Promicromonospora sukumoe: one gene and its partner. Each later gene encodes a partner of the first gene's protein in a complex. Links are inferred from orthologs where the notes say so. Each region holds a gene or a part of one and is shown on either strand. Other genes may lie near its edges. The genes, in order: FHX71_RS13850 and FHX71_RS25125.

Evidence for each region.
Region 2: the proteins of FHX71_RS13850 (region 1) and FHX71_RS25125 are in contact, whole or in part, in a solved structure (PDB 8BNU), measured with the Escherichia coli proteins. The link is inferred for Promicromonospora sukumoe from one-to-one orthologs.

Annotation. Positions count from the first base shown.
Region 1 is NZ_JACGWV010000001.1:3,117,198-3,123,012, reverse strand. The notes cover bases 1,551-4,473. They hold FHX71_RS13850 (3-hydroxyacyl-CoA dehydrogenase NAD-binding domain-containing protein), read right to left. Parts: upstream 4,128-4,473; coding sequence 1,974-4,127; downstream 1,551-1,973. Other genes in these bases: FHX71_RS13845 (thiolase family protein), read right to left, coding at 4,131-4,473; FHX71_RS13855 (potassium channel family protein), read right to left, coding at 1,551-1,898. In the rest of the region: FHX71_RS13860 (APC family permease), read right to left, coding at 1-70; more of FHX71_RS13855, read right to left, coding at 120-1,550; more of FHX71_RS13845, read right to left, coding at 4,474-5,381; FHX71_RS13840 (lipid II:glycine glycyltransferase FemX), read right to left, coding at 5,659-5,815. UniProt on the Escherichia coli protein: Catalyzes the formation of a hydroxyacyl-CoA by addition of water on enoyl-CoA. Also exhibits 3-hydroxyacyl-CoA epimerase and 3-hydroxyacyl-CoA dehydrogenase activities.
Region 2 is NZ_JACGWV010000003.1:226,934-232,616, reverse strand. Bases 1-2,791 are described here. They hold FHX71_RS25125 (acetyl-CoA C-acetyltransferase), read left to right. Parts: upstream 1-630; coding sequence 631-1,953; downstream 1,954-2,791. Other genes in these bases: FHX71_RS25120 (3-oxoacyl-ACP reductase), read left to right, coding at 2,006-2,791; FHX71_RS25130 (TetR/AcrR family transcriptional regulator), read right to left, coding at 1-447. In the rest of the region: more of FHX71_RS25120, read left to right, coding at 2,792-3,349; FHX71_RS25115 (MaoC/PaaZ C-terminal domain-containing protein), read left to right, coding at 3,346-4,320; FHX71_RS25110 (alpha/beta hydrolase family protein), read right to left, coding at 4,474-5,334; FHX71_RS25105 (helix-turn-helix domain-containing protein), read left to right, coding at 5,458-5,683.

The DNA of each region.
Region 1 (5,815 bases):
TGACGCCGGTGCCGAGCATGGCGCCGAGGGTGAGTGCCGCGCCCTGGGGGACGCTGAGTCCGTTCTGCATGAGCCCGACACTAGGGGCGCGGTGGACCGGCGAACGGGCCGATTCCGGGTCAGTCGTTCAGGCCGATCGGCTCCCTGGCCAGGGTCGCCGGGGCCGCCGCCAGCGCGCGCAGGCGGAGCAGCCCCGCCGTCGTCGCGATGACGAACGCCCGGTCGCCCGGGTTCAGCGGGCGGCCCTGCGAGGGCTCGAACATGCGGCCGCCCCCGCCGCTCGAGTGCTGCACCGAGTCGAACGCCAGCAGCCGGCTGCGTGCCGCGCCGGGCTCGTCGAAGCCGACGTCGCTGCTGTGCGCGCCGTCGAGCGCGCTGCCGCGCTCGACCCGGATCTCGGCGAGGACCAGCACGCGGTCCCGGTACGGGATCGTGGCCTTGACCTCCTGGCCGATCATCGCGGCGGCGAACGACGGCGCCGCGAGGAACGACGAGCTGAGCCCCACCGAGTCCGGGATCTCGCGCCGGATCCGGCGCGCCAGGTCCCGGTCGAACACCCGCAGCACCGTGCGCAGGCTCGGCGGCGCGTCCTTGGCCCGCGGGATCGAGCGGGCCGCGAAGCTGATCCCGATCGTCGTGGCGCCGCCGCTGGTGACCACGACGATGGCCTGGGCGGCCCCGACGTACGCGGCGCGCAGGGTCGTGGCCCGCCGGGCGTCGCCGATCACCACGGGCACGTCCCGGGCACGCGCGACCGCGATGCCGCGCGCGGACTCGTCGATGTCGACCGCGACGACCGGGACGCCCCGGCGGTCCAGGGACCGCACGATCCGGGTGCCGAGGTCGCCCAGCCCGACGACGACCACGTGGTCCGACAGGGGGCGCAGCGGGGCGCCGGCGTCGAGCAGCTTCTGGGTGCGCACGACGCCGGCGACCACCACACCGGTGACCCAGGGGATGACCGCGACGCTCACGACGGTCAGCGCCACCTGCGTGACCTTGACGACCGGGTGCGCGTCGTGGTCCGGGTCGCTGCCGGCCAGGGACGGCAGCACCGCCTCGTAGAGCGCCCCGAGGAACGAGGCGCCGGTGGCCAGCTTGATGGTCACGGCCCCGACGAGCACCACCACGACCAGCACGGCGGCGGCCAGCAGCAGGTTCCACCCCGACGTGATCGCCAGGGTGCGCAGGTACTCGCCGAACCGGCGCCTGCGGTGCGGGTCCACCTCGTCGTCGTCGGGCTCCAGCTCGGACCGGACCTCCGGCAGCACGTCGCCCTCGCCGGCGTCCGCCAGGAGGACCTTGGGGGTGTGCGTGGCCAGCTCGTGCTCGGTCGGCAGGGCCACCACGTCGTCGCCGCCGTCGGACGCGAACAGGACCATGCGGGCCGGCAGTGCGGGCTCCTCGTCGGAGACCGTGACGAGGCGCCGGTGCCGCACCGGCAGCCGGACCTGGCGGCGCAGCGCCGCGCCCACGATCTCGGGGGCGGCGAACGCGGAGGACGACAGGACCGTGCAGCGGTCGTGCTCCAGGTGCCGGCCGAGCGACTCGTCGAAGATGCGGACCACGACGCGCAGCGCGGGCCACATCTCGCGCAGCAGGAGCGCGAGGGCGACGTTGCCGCCGTCGTCCTGGTCCACGAGCGCGGCCGCCACGGCCCGGTCGGCGCCCGCGTTCTCCAGGGCCTTCTTGTCGACGCGCGCGGCCTCCTGCACGTCCACGTCGCGCAGGCCCAGCTCCAGGATCTCCTGGGCGTACCGGGAGGTGCGGTCGGGCACCAGCACCGTGACCGAGCCGCGGAAGCGGCTGGCCAGGGCCCGGGTGAGGCGGAAGGCGAGGGGGCCGTCGCCGACGACGACGTAGTGCGCGCGCGTGCCCGGACCTGCGGCGGGTGTCATGGTCGCTGAGCGTAGCGGGACCCTCCGACACCGGGCACGAGAGATGCCCGGCGCCGGAGGGTCCCGGAGCTCAGATCAAGAGAGGGGCACGTTGGCCACGCCGTCGGGCAGGAACCGCCGGCCCAGGACCTTCTCGCTGTAGCCGGTGCGGTCCAGGTACGGCGTGATGCCGCCCGTGTGGAAGCCCCAGCCGGCGCCGAGGATCATGGCGAGGTCGATCTGCTGCGGCCCGGGCACCACGCCCTCCTCCAGCATGAGGCCGATCTCGGTGGTCAGGGTGGTGAGCACCGCGTCGAGCACGCCGTCGCCGTCGAGCACGACCTGGCCGTGGTGGCCGGTCTCGCCCGCGACCAGCGCCTGGCCGAACACGGCCTGGATGGCCGGGTCGACAGGCTTGGGCAGGCCCTTGGCTGGCGCGTCGAGCACCACGCGGGTGCTGTCGGCGACGAGCTTCTGCAGGCCGGGGGAGGCCGGGATGCGGTCGCCCAGGTCCTCGCGCAGCGAGGTGAGCACGTGCAGCCCGACGGCGGGGCCGACCAGGTCCAGCAGCTCGAACGTCGGCATCGGGAAGCCGAGCGGGGCCAGCGCGCGGTCCGCGACGTCGACCGGCGTGCCGTTCTCGATGGCGTCCATGACCTTGCCCATGACCAGCAGGAGCAGGCGGTTGACGACGAAGCCCGGGCGGTCGCCCGCCAGCACCGCGGTCTTGCGCAGCTTCTTGGTGACGGCGAATGCCGTGGCCAGGGCCTCCTGCGAGGTCTTCTCGGCGTTGATCACCTCGACCAGCGGCATCTGGGCCACCGGGTTGAAGAAGTGGATGCCGACCACACGCTCGGGGTGGGCCAGGTCGGCCGCCATCTCGGTGACGGACAGCGCCGAGGTGTTGGTCGCCAGGATCGTCTCGGGCGAGATCACGCCCTCCAGCTCCGCGAACACCTTCTTCTTGAGCCCCATGACCTCGGTCACGGCCTCGATCACGAAGTCGCACGAGGCGAACTCGCCGATGTCCGTGGTGCCCGAGACCGAGGCGACGATGCGGGTCGCGGCCTCCGGCGTCAGGCGCCCGCGGCCGGCCAGCTTCTCCGCCGTCTCGCGGACGAAGGCCAGGCCCTTGTCCACGCGCTCCTGGTCGAGGTCACGCATGACGACGGGCACGCCGAGGCGCTGCGCGAACAGGAACGCCATCTGCGCGGCCATCAGGCCGGCGCCCACGACGCCCACCTTCGTGACCGGCCGGGCGACCTTCGGGTCCGGCGCGCCCACGGGCCGCTTGCCGGCGCCCACCAGGTTGAACGCGTAGATGCTGGCGCGCATCTCGTCGGACATGATCAGGTCCGCCAGGGCCTCGTCCTCGGCGGCGAACGCGTCCGTCTTCGAGGCGTTGCGCGCGGCGGCGATCAGCTCCAGCGCGCGGCCCGGGGCGGGGCGCGAGGTGCCGACGACGGCGTCGAGCTGGGCCTTGGCGGCGCCCACGACGGCGTCCCAGACGGGCTGCGGGTCGAGCTCGCGGCGCGGCACCTCGATCTCGCCCGTGACCACCTTGGCGGCCCAGACGATGGACTGCTCCAGGAAGTCGGCGGCGTCGAACTGCGCGTCCACCAGGCCGATCTTGAGGGCCTCGGCGGGCTTGTACGGCTTGTTCGCGGCCGGGCGGGTCAGGATGACCTCGACGGCCTTCTCGACGCCCACCAGGCGCGGCACGAGGTAGGCGCCGCCCCAGCCGGGCACCAGGCCGATGCCGGTCTCGGGCAGGCCGAGCGCGGCGGCGTCGGACGCCACGGTGCGGTAGTCACAGTTCAGGGCGACTTCGAGGCCGCCGCCCAGCGCCAGGCCGTTGACGAACGCGAAGGTTGGCACGCCCGTGGTGGCCTTCAGGTCGCCGAGGATCGTGTACGCGGCGTGGCCCATGCGGCCCAGCTCCACGGCCTCCTCGTGGCCGTTCAGGCTGGTGACGCCCTTGAGGTCGGCGCCCGCGGCGAGGAAGTACGGCTTGCCCGTCACGCCGACGGCGGCGAGCTCGCCGGCCTCGGCGCGGGAGCGCACGGCCTCCAGCGCGGCCCGCAGCTCGGCCATGCCGGCCGGCCCGAGCGTGTTCGGCTTGGTGTGGTCCAGGCCGTTGTCGAGGGTGACCAGGGCCAGCACGCCGGCGCCGCCGGGCAGGGTGACGTCGCGGACCAGCGAGTGGGTGACGCGCTCGGTCGGCGCGCTCGGGGTGGTGGTCTCAGGCACGGGTCAGTTCTCCTCGTCCGTGTGGCCGGAGTAGTCGGCGTGGTGCGGGTTCTCCCAGATGACGCTGCCGCCCTGGCCCAGGCCCACGCACATGGCGGTCAGGCCGTACCGGACCTCGGGGTGCTGCTCGAACTGCCGGGCGAGCTGCGTCATCAGGCGAACGCCCGAGCTGGCCAGCGGGTGCCCCATGGCGATGGCGCCGCCGTACGGGTTCACGCGCGGGTCGTCGTCGGCGATGCCGTAGTGGTCCAGGAAGGACAGCACCTGCACGGCGAACGCCTCGTTCAGCTCGAACAGGCCGATGTCGTCGATGGTCAGGCCCGCGGACTTGAGCGCCTTCTCCGTGGAGGGCACGGGGCCGTAGCCCATGATCTCCGGCGGCACGCCGGCGTAGCCGTAGGACACCAGGCGCATCTTCACGGGCAGGCCCAGCTCGGCGGCGACGTCGCCCGAGGCGAGGACGGCGGCGGTGGCGCCGTCGGTCAGCGGGGACGACGTCGCGGGGGTGACGCGGCCACCTGCGCGGAACGGCGTCTTCAGGCCCTGGATGGACTCGAAGGTGGTCTCCGGGCGGGGCAGCTCGTCGGTGGTGGCCAGGCCCCAGCCCAGCTCGGCCGAGCGGACGGCGACCGGCACGAGGTCCGGGTCGATGTTCCCGTTGGCCAGCGCCTTGGCGTACTTGGCCTGCGACTCGACGGCGAACCTGTCGGCCCGCTCCTTGGTGAGCTGCGGGAACTTGTCGTGCAGGTTCTCCGCCGTGACGCCCATGTTCAGGGACTGCGGGTCCACGAGCTTCTCGGCGACGAACCGGGGGTTGACGTCGGCGTCGAACCCCATCGGGTGGCGGCCCATGTGCTCCACGCCGCCCGCGATCACGACGTCGGCGGCGCCCATGGCGATGCCCGCGGCGGTGGTGGTGGCGGCCGTCATGGCGCCGGCGCACATGCGGTCGATGGCGTAGCCCGGCACGGACTGGGGGAGGCCGGCCAGCATGCCCACGGTGCGGCCCAGGGTGAGCCCCTGGTCGCCCTGCTGCGTGGTGGCGGCGATGGCCACCTCGTCGATCCGCTCCGGGGGGAGCTCGGGGTGCCGCCGCAGCAGCTCGCGCACCACCTTGACGATCAGGTCGTCGGCACGCGTCTCGGCGTACATGCCGTCGGGCTTGGCCTTGCCGAACGGCGTCCGGGCGCCGTCGACGAAGACGACGTCGCGTACGGCACGGCGGGCACGCGGTGTTTCCGGGGCTGCGGTCATCAGCAGAACTCCTGGGGGTTTTCGGGACGGCGGCGTCCATGAGCGACGCCGCTGGATCGAGATACACGCTACCGCGAGTACCGGTAAAAAGCACGCACGAGCTGAGACGGGGTCGCGCCGGATTTTGGAACGGAGTCTCGAAACGCAGAAAGTGCGCTTCTACCCAGCGATTGGGCCCGAAATCAGGGTGATTCCGGGCCCAATCGCTGGGTAGAAGCGCACTTCCGTGGCGCCAGGTGAGCCGCGGGCGGCGGCGCCGGCGGTGCGGCGGCGGCCGCTAGTTGCCGCGGAGCTTGCGCACGACCTTCTTGGCCGTCGGCAGCGCGCTGTTCCAGGTGGTGTACCAGCGCGAGAACGACACGTCGATCGAACCCACGAGCTCGTCGGTGTGCTTGGCGAAGCTCTTCTTGAAGTCGCTGATGCCGTCGTTGAGC
Region 2 (5,683 bases), on another replicon or contig:
CGGGGTGGTCGCGCCGGCGTCCTCGGCGGGTGCCGGGGCGCGGCGGCCGCGCCGTCCGCTCTCGACGGGGGCCGGCTCGTTGCCGCCGATGGCGGTCCGGGTGACGAACCAGTAGACGTTGGGCGAGCTCTCGATCATCTCGAGGTAGACGCGCACCATCTCGCGGAGCGCCATCTCAGGGTTGTCCGCCTGCTGCGCGGCGGCGCGCAGCGCGTCGTGCATCTGCATCACCACGGTCTCGGCGACGGCGAGCCGCAGGCCCGCCTTGTCGTCGAAGTACCGGTAGACGATGGACTTGGACGTCCCGGCGGCCGCGGCGATCTCGTCCATCGAGACCGCGGGCCCGAGGCGGTGCACGGCCTTGCGCGCGGCGCGGACGAGCTCGGCCCGACGCGCCGTGCGGTGGTCGTCCCAGCGGGTCGAACGACCGTCGACTCCGATGCTCATCGGTCCGCCTCCCCACCTTGACTCGCTAGAGGTCTTGTGATTCGTCTCACGAGACTGAGAGTATCAGGTACTGTGAGTCCTGGGCACCACCCGGGGCGAACCGGGTCGCGGCCCGGCCTGGTCTCGACAAGGCTCGACCCAACGAAGCCCTCTGCCCGACGACGAACGACAAGGAACAGTGACGTGTCCACTACCCCCGCCCCCGTCCCGTCCACGCGCGAAGCCGTGATCATCGGCGGCAACCGCATCCCGTTCTCCCGCGCCGGCAAGAAGTACGTCCGGACCAGCAACCAGGACATGTTCACCGCGGCCCTCGAGGGGCTCGTCGCCCGCTTCGGCCTGCAGGGCGAGCGCCTGGGCGAGGTCGTCGGCGGCGCCGTGCTGAAGCACAGCAAGAACTTCAACCTCGTCCGCGAGAGCGTGCTGGGCTCGTCCCTCGCGCCCACCACGCCGGCCTACGACGTGCAGCAGGCCTGCGCCACCGGCCTCGAGGCCGCCATCGCGGTGACGAACAAGATCAAGCTCGGCCAGATCGAGTCCGCGATCGCGGGCGGCACCGACACCGTCTCGGACGCGCCGATCGTCGTCAGCGACCGGCTCCGCGCCGCCCTGCTGGACGCGAACCACGCCAAGACCACCGGAGCGAAGGTCAAGGCCCTGCTGCAGATCCGTCCCAAGGACCTGGCCCCGGCCACGCCGAGCACCGGCGAGCCGCGCACCCACCTCTCGATGGGCGAGCACCAGGCCATCACGACGGCGAAGTGGGGCATCTCCCGCGAGGCGCAGGACGAGATCGCGTTCAACTCGCACCAGAACCTCGCCCGCGCCTGGGAGTCCGGCTTCTTCGACGACCTGGTCACGCCGTACAAGGGCCTGACCCGCGACGACAACCTGCGCGCCGACACCTCGCTCGAGAAACTCGCGAAGCTCCGGCCCGTGTTCGGCGCCAAGCTGGACGACGCCGCCACGATGACCGCGGGCAACTCGACGCCGCTGACCGACGGCGCGTCCGCCGTCCTGTTCGCGTCCCGCGAGTGGGCGGAGGAGCGGGAACTCCCGATCCTCGCGAAGTTCGTGGACGCCGAGACGGCGGCCGTCGACTTCGTGCACGGGCACGAGGGCCTGCTCATGGCCCCGGTCGCGGCGGTCCCGCGCCTGCTGGCCCGCCAGGGCCTCACGCTGGAGGACATCGACTTCTTCGAGATCCACGAGGCGTTCGCCTCCACGGTGCTGACCACGCTCGCCGCGTGGGAGGACGAGGAATACTGCCGTACGGAGCTCGGGCTCGACGGCGCGTTCGGCAAGGTGGACCGCAGCCGGCTCAACGTGAACGGCTCCTCGCTCGCGGCGGGCCACCCGTTCGCCGCGACCGGTGGGCGCATCATCGCGACCGCCGCCAAGCTGGTCTCCGCCAAGGCCAGGGAGACCGGGCAGCCCGCTCGCGCGCTGATCTCGGTCTGCGCCGCCGGCGGCCTGGGCGCGGTCGCGCTGGTCGAGTCCGTGTGAGGCTGAGTCTGTCTGCGTCTGCCCGAACCGCCCCGTTATCGAAGAGGACATCGTGACCGACAGCTATCTCAACCTGGCCAACGGGACGCTCAAGCCCGTCTTCAAGAAGCTGGGCCTGCCCCAACCGGCCATCCTCCGGCGCTACCGGCCCGGTAGCCCGCTCACCGTGGGCCCGGTCCTGGTGGTGTCCGACGACGCGTCGGCCGCCGACGCCGACGCCGTCGCCAAGGTCCTGACCGGCTGGGACGTCGACGTGCGCCGCAGCCCGGAGACCGCCGACGGCGAGCGGTTCGGCGCCGTCGTGCTGGTGCTGACCGGTGCCGAGACGCCCGCCGCGGTCTCCGCCCCCGTGCTCACCGTCGCCGGCACGCTGCGGCGCCTGGCGGGCAACGGCCGGGTCGTGACGGTCTCCCGCGCCGTGGCCGACGGCGACGCGCCGGTCCTGGCCGCGACCCGGGGCGGCGTCGAGGGTCTGGTCCGCTCGCTCGGCAAGGAGCTGCGCGGCGGCTCCACGGCCAACGGCATCCAGCTCACGGGCGACGCGGCCGTCGACTCGGCCTCGGCCGTGGCCACGCTGCGCTTCTTCCTGTCCGCGAAGTCGGCGTACGTGGACGGTCAGCTCCTGCCCGTCGGCCCGTCCGACGCCGCCGGGCCGGTCGACTGGGAGGCCCCGCTGGCCGGCCAGGTGGCCGTCGTCACCGGTGCCGCGCGCGGAATCGGCGCGGCGATCGCCCGGACCATGGCCCGCGACGGCGCCAAGGTGGTCGTGATCGACGTGCCGCCCGCCGGCGAGTCGCTCGCGACCGTCGCGAACGAGATCGGCGGCGTCGCGCTCCAGCTCGACATCACCGCCGACGACGCGGCCGACAAGATCCTGGCCGCCACCAAGCCGCTCGGCGGCCTGGACATCCTGGTCCACAACGCCGGCATCACGCGCGACAAGCTGCTCGCCAACATGACGGCGGACAAGTGGGACCCGGTCATCGCGGTGAACCTCACGGCGCAGCTCCAGATCAACGAGCGCCTGCTCGCGGCCGGCGTCGAGGGCCTGCGGATCGTCTCCCTGGCCTCGACCACCGGCCTGGCCGGCAACCGGGGGCAGACCAACTACGGCTACACGAAGGCCGGGGTCATCGCGAACGCCGCCGCGGGCGCTCCCGTGCTCGCGGCGACCGGCGGCACGACGAACGCCGTCGCGCCGGGCTGGATCGAGACCGAGATGACCGCGAAGGTACCCGCGCTCACCCGCACCGTGGCGCGCCGGATGCCGTCGCTGGGCCAGGGCGGCCTGCCTGTGGACATCGCCGAGGCGATCTCCTTCCTCGCGTCCGGCCCGGCCGCCGGGATCAACGGACAGACCCTCCGGGTGTGCGGCCAGCACATGGTGGGCAAGTGACGGGACGGCACGAGGGCGCGCCGACGGCGCCGGAGTCGTACGGCGTGACCGATCTTCCTGCGCTCCCGAAGCTGGGCGGGCTCTTCACGAAGGGCGTCGCCGGGTCCGCCGGCAAGCGCCCGAAGGGCGAGGTCCGGCTGCCCGAGGTGGTCTACCGCGTCGCGCGGGTGGACACCTCGGGCGAGGGGGCGCATCTGGCGGCCTACCTGGACCTGCTGGGCGAGCCGTCGTCCGACGTGCTGCCCGCCGGGTTCCTGCACGTGCTGGCGTTCCCGCTGGCCACGGCCGTGATGGTGCGCGGCGACTTCCCGCTGCCGCTGCTCGGCATGGTGCACCTGAAGAACGTGGCGCGGGTGCTGCGGCCGGTGCGGCTGGGCGAGACGGTCGAGGTGCGGGCGTGGGCGCAGGACGCCCGGGCCCACCGCCGCGGCGTCCAGGTGGACCTGGTCGCCGAGGTGCTCGTGGACGGCGACCTCGCCTACCAGGGCGTCTCGACGTACCTCGCCAAGGGCTTCACGGCGCCCGACGGCGCGGCCCCGGCCCAGGAGTCCCCGCGCGAGGAGTGGACGGCACCCCTGCCGACGGCGCGCTGGAAGCTCGGCGGCGGGACCGGCCGGGCCTACGGTGCGGTGTCCGGCGACCAGAACCCGATCCACACGTCGAGCCTGGGCGCCAAGGCGTTCGGGTTCCCGCGGGCGATCGCGCACGGGATGTACTCCGCGGCGCGTGCGCTGGCCGAGGTCGGGCCCGCGCGGCGCGGCGAGGCGTACGAGTGGACGGTCGAGTTCTTCCGGCCGGTCCTGCTGCCGGGGACGGTCGACGTGGCGATCCGGTACGTGTCCGACGTGGACGCGGTGGGGTCGGGCTCGGCGGGCGTGGCCCGGGAGGGCGCGGCCGGCGGGTTCGTCTACGACGGCTGGCGCTCCGGCAAGGGCACCCGCAACTTCCGGGGCACGGTCCGCCCCCTCTGACGGTCCCCTTCGACGCGACGTCGGGCCCGGTTGTCCGACGTCGGGCCGCGACCGTCCGACGTCGGGCCCGGGACGTAACTCTCCTTCGAGACCTAAGTTTCTTCGCTTTCGGGCGCTCGAGAGCGAAGAAACTTAGGTCTCGAAGGCGAGGCGTCAGGACGCAGTGCGGAGGGCCAGGCGCGGGAGCAGGATCTGCTCCCAGAGGACCGCGCGCTTGGGGCGGAAGAAGCCCGAGTGCCCGATCCGGGTCAGGCCGTGGTCGGCGGCCCGCATCTCGACGAGCTCCACCGCGGTGCCCGGGAACTCGCGGCTCCAGTACCGGATCGACTCGGGGGAGATCAGCTCGTCGTCGGCCGTCCACAGGGCGGTGACCGGCGTCGCGACCTTCGCGAAGCGGTCGCGCAGCTCGGGGTGCTCGCTGAACAGGTAGTCCGGGTGCAGGCACCAGCGGCCCCACTGGCGCATGACGCCGGCGGGCAGGTCGTCGAGGATGCGGAGCCGCCGGCCCGGGTAGTAGCCCGCGACCGCCGTCGCGGCCGGCGCGATGACGCGCCAGAGCAGCGGCGACCAGGTGCGGATCGTCGGCGCGGCCTTGCCCCGCCAGCCGGTCCCCGACGTCACCATGACGCAGCGGTCGACGCCGACGTCGGCCAGGAAGCCCAGGCTCTGGCCCCCGAACGAGTGGCCGACCCAGGTGAGCGGGACGCCGTCGGCGTCGGCCCGGGCGCGCGCGTGTGCCGCGGCGACCTCGGCGTCGTGGTACCAGTCGAGAGCCGTCGCGCGGGAGTCCCGCAGGGGGCCGTAGAGCTCCGGGTCCGAGCCGCGGTAGGAGAAGGTGAGCACCGCGAAGCCACGCTCGGCGAGCCAGGCAGCGGTGTGCCGGTAGAAGCGCATCGGCATGGCCATGGCGGGTGCGATCACCACGACGCCGACGGGGGCGCCGTCGGGCAGGAACCAGCGGCCCGCTACCCGCTCGCCGCCGTCGGCGAGGAAGCTCACGTCTTCGGTGCTCACGTCGGGGAGGCTACCAACCGGACCGCCGGCCGCCGCCCCGAGGTACCCGGACAAAAGCGTCGAAGCGCACCTCTGGCGTATCCTCGCCACGGCGCGGTGAAATTCATCCGGCGGGAGAATGACATGCTCAGTGACGTGCTCGGCCTGACCAAGTCGCAGTCGCTCGCGTATCGGGAGCTCGTGGCCTCCCCTTCGCTCGACGCGGCGGAGCTGGCGCAACGGCTCGGGTGCGACCCGGGCGATGCCCTGGACGTGCTCCGCACCCTGGAGAGCCACGGCCTCGCCGCGCGACAGAGCGCCGACGACTCCCGCTTCCAGGCCGCACCCCCGGAGATCGCGCTCGGCGCGC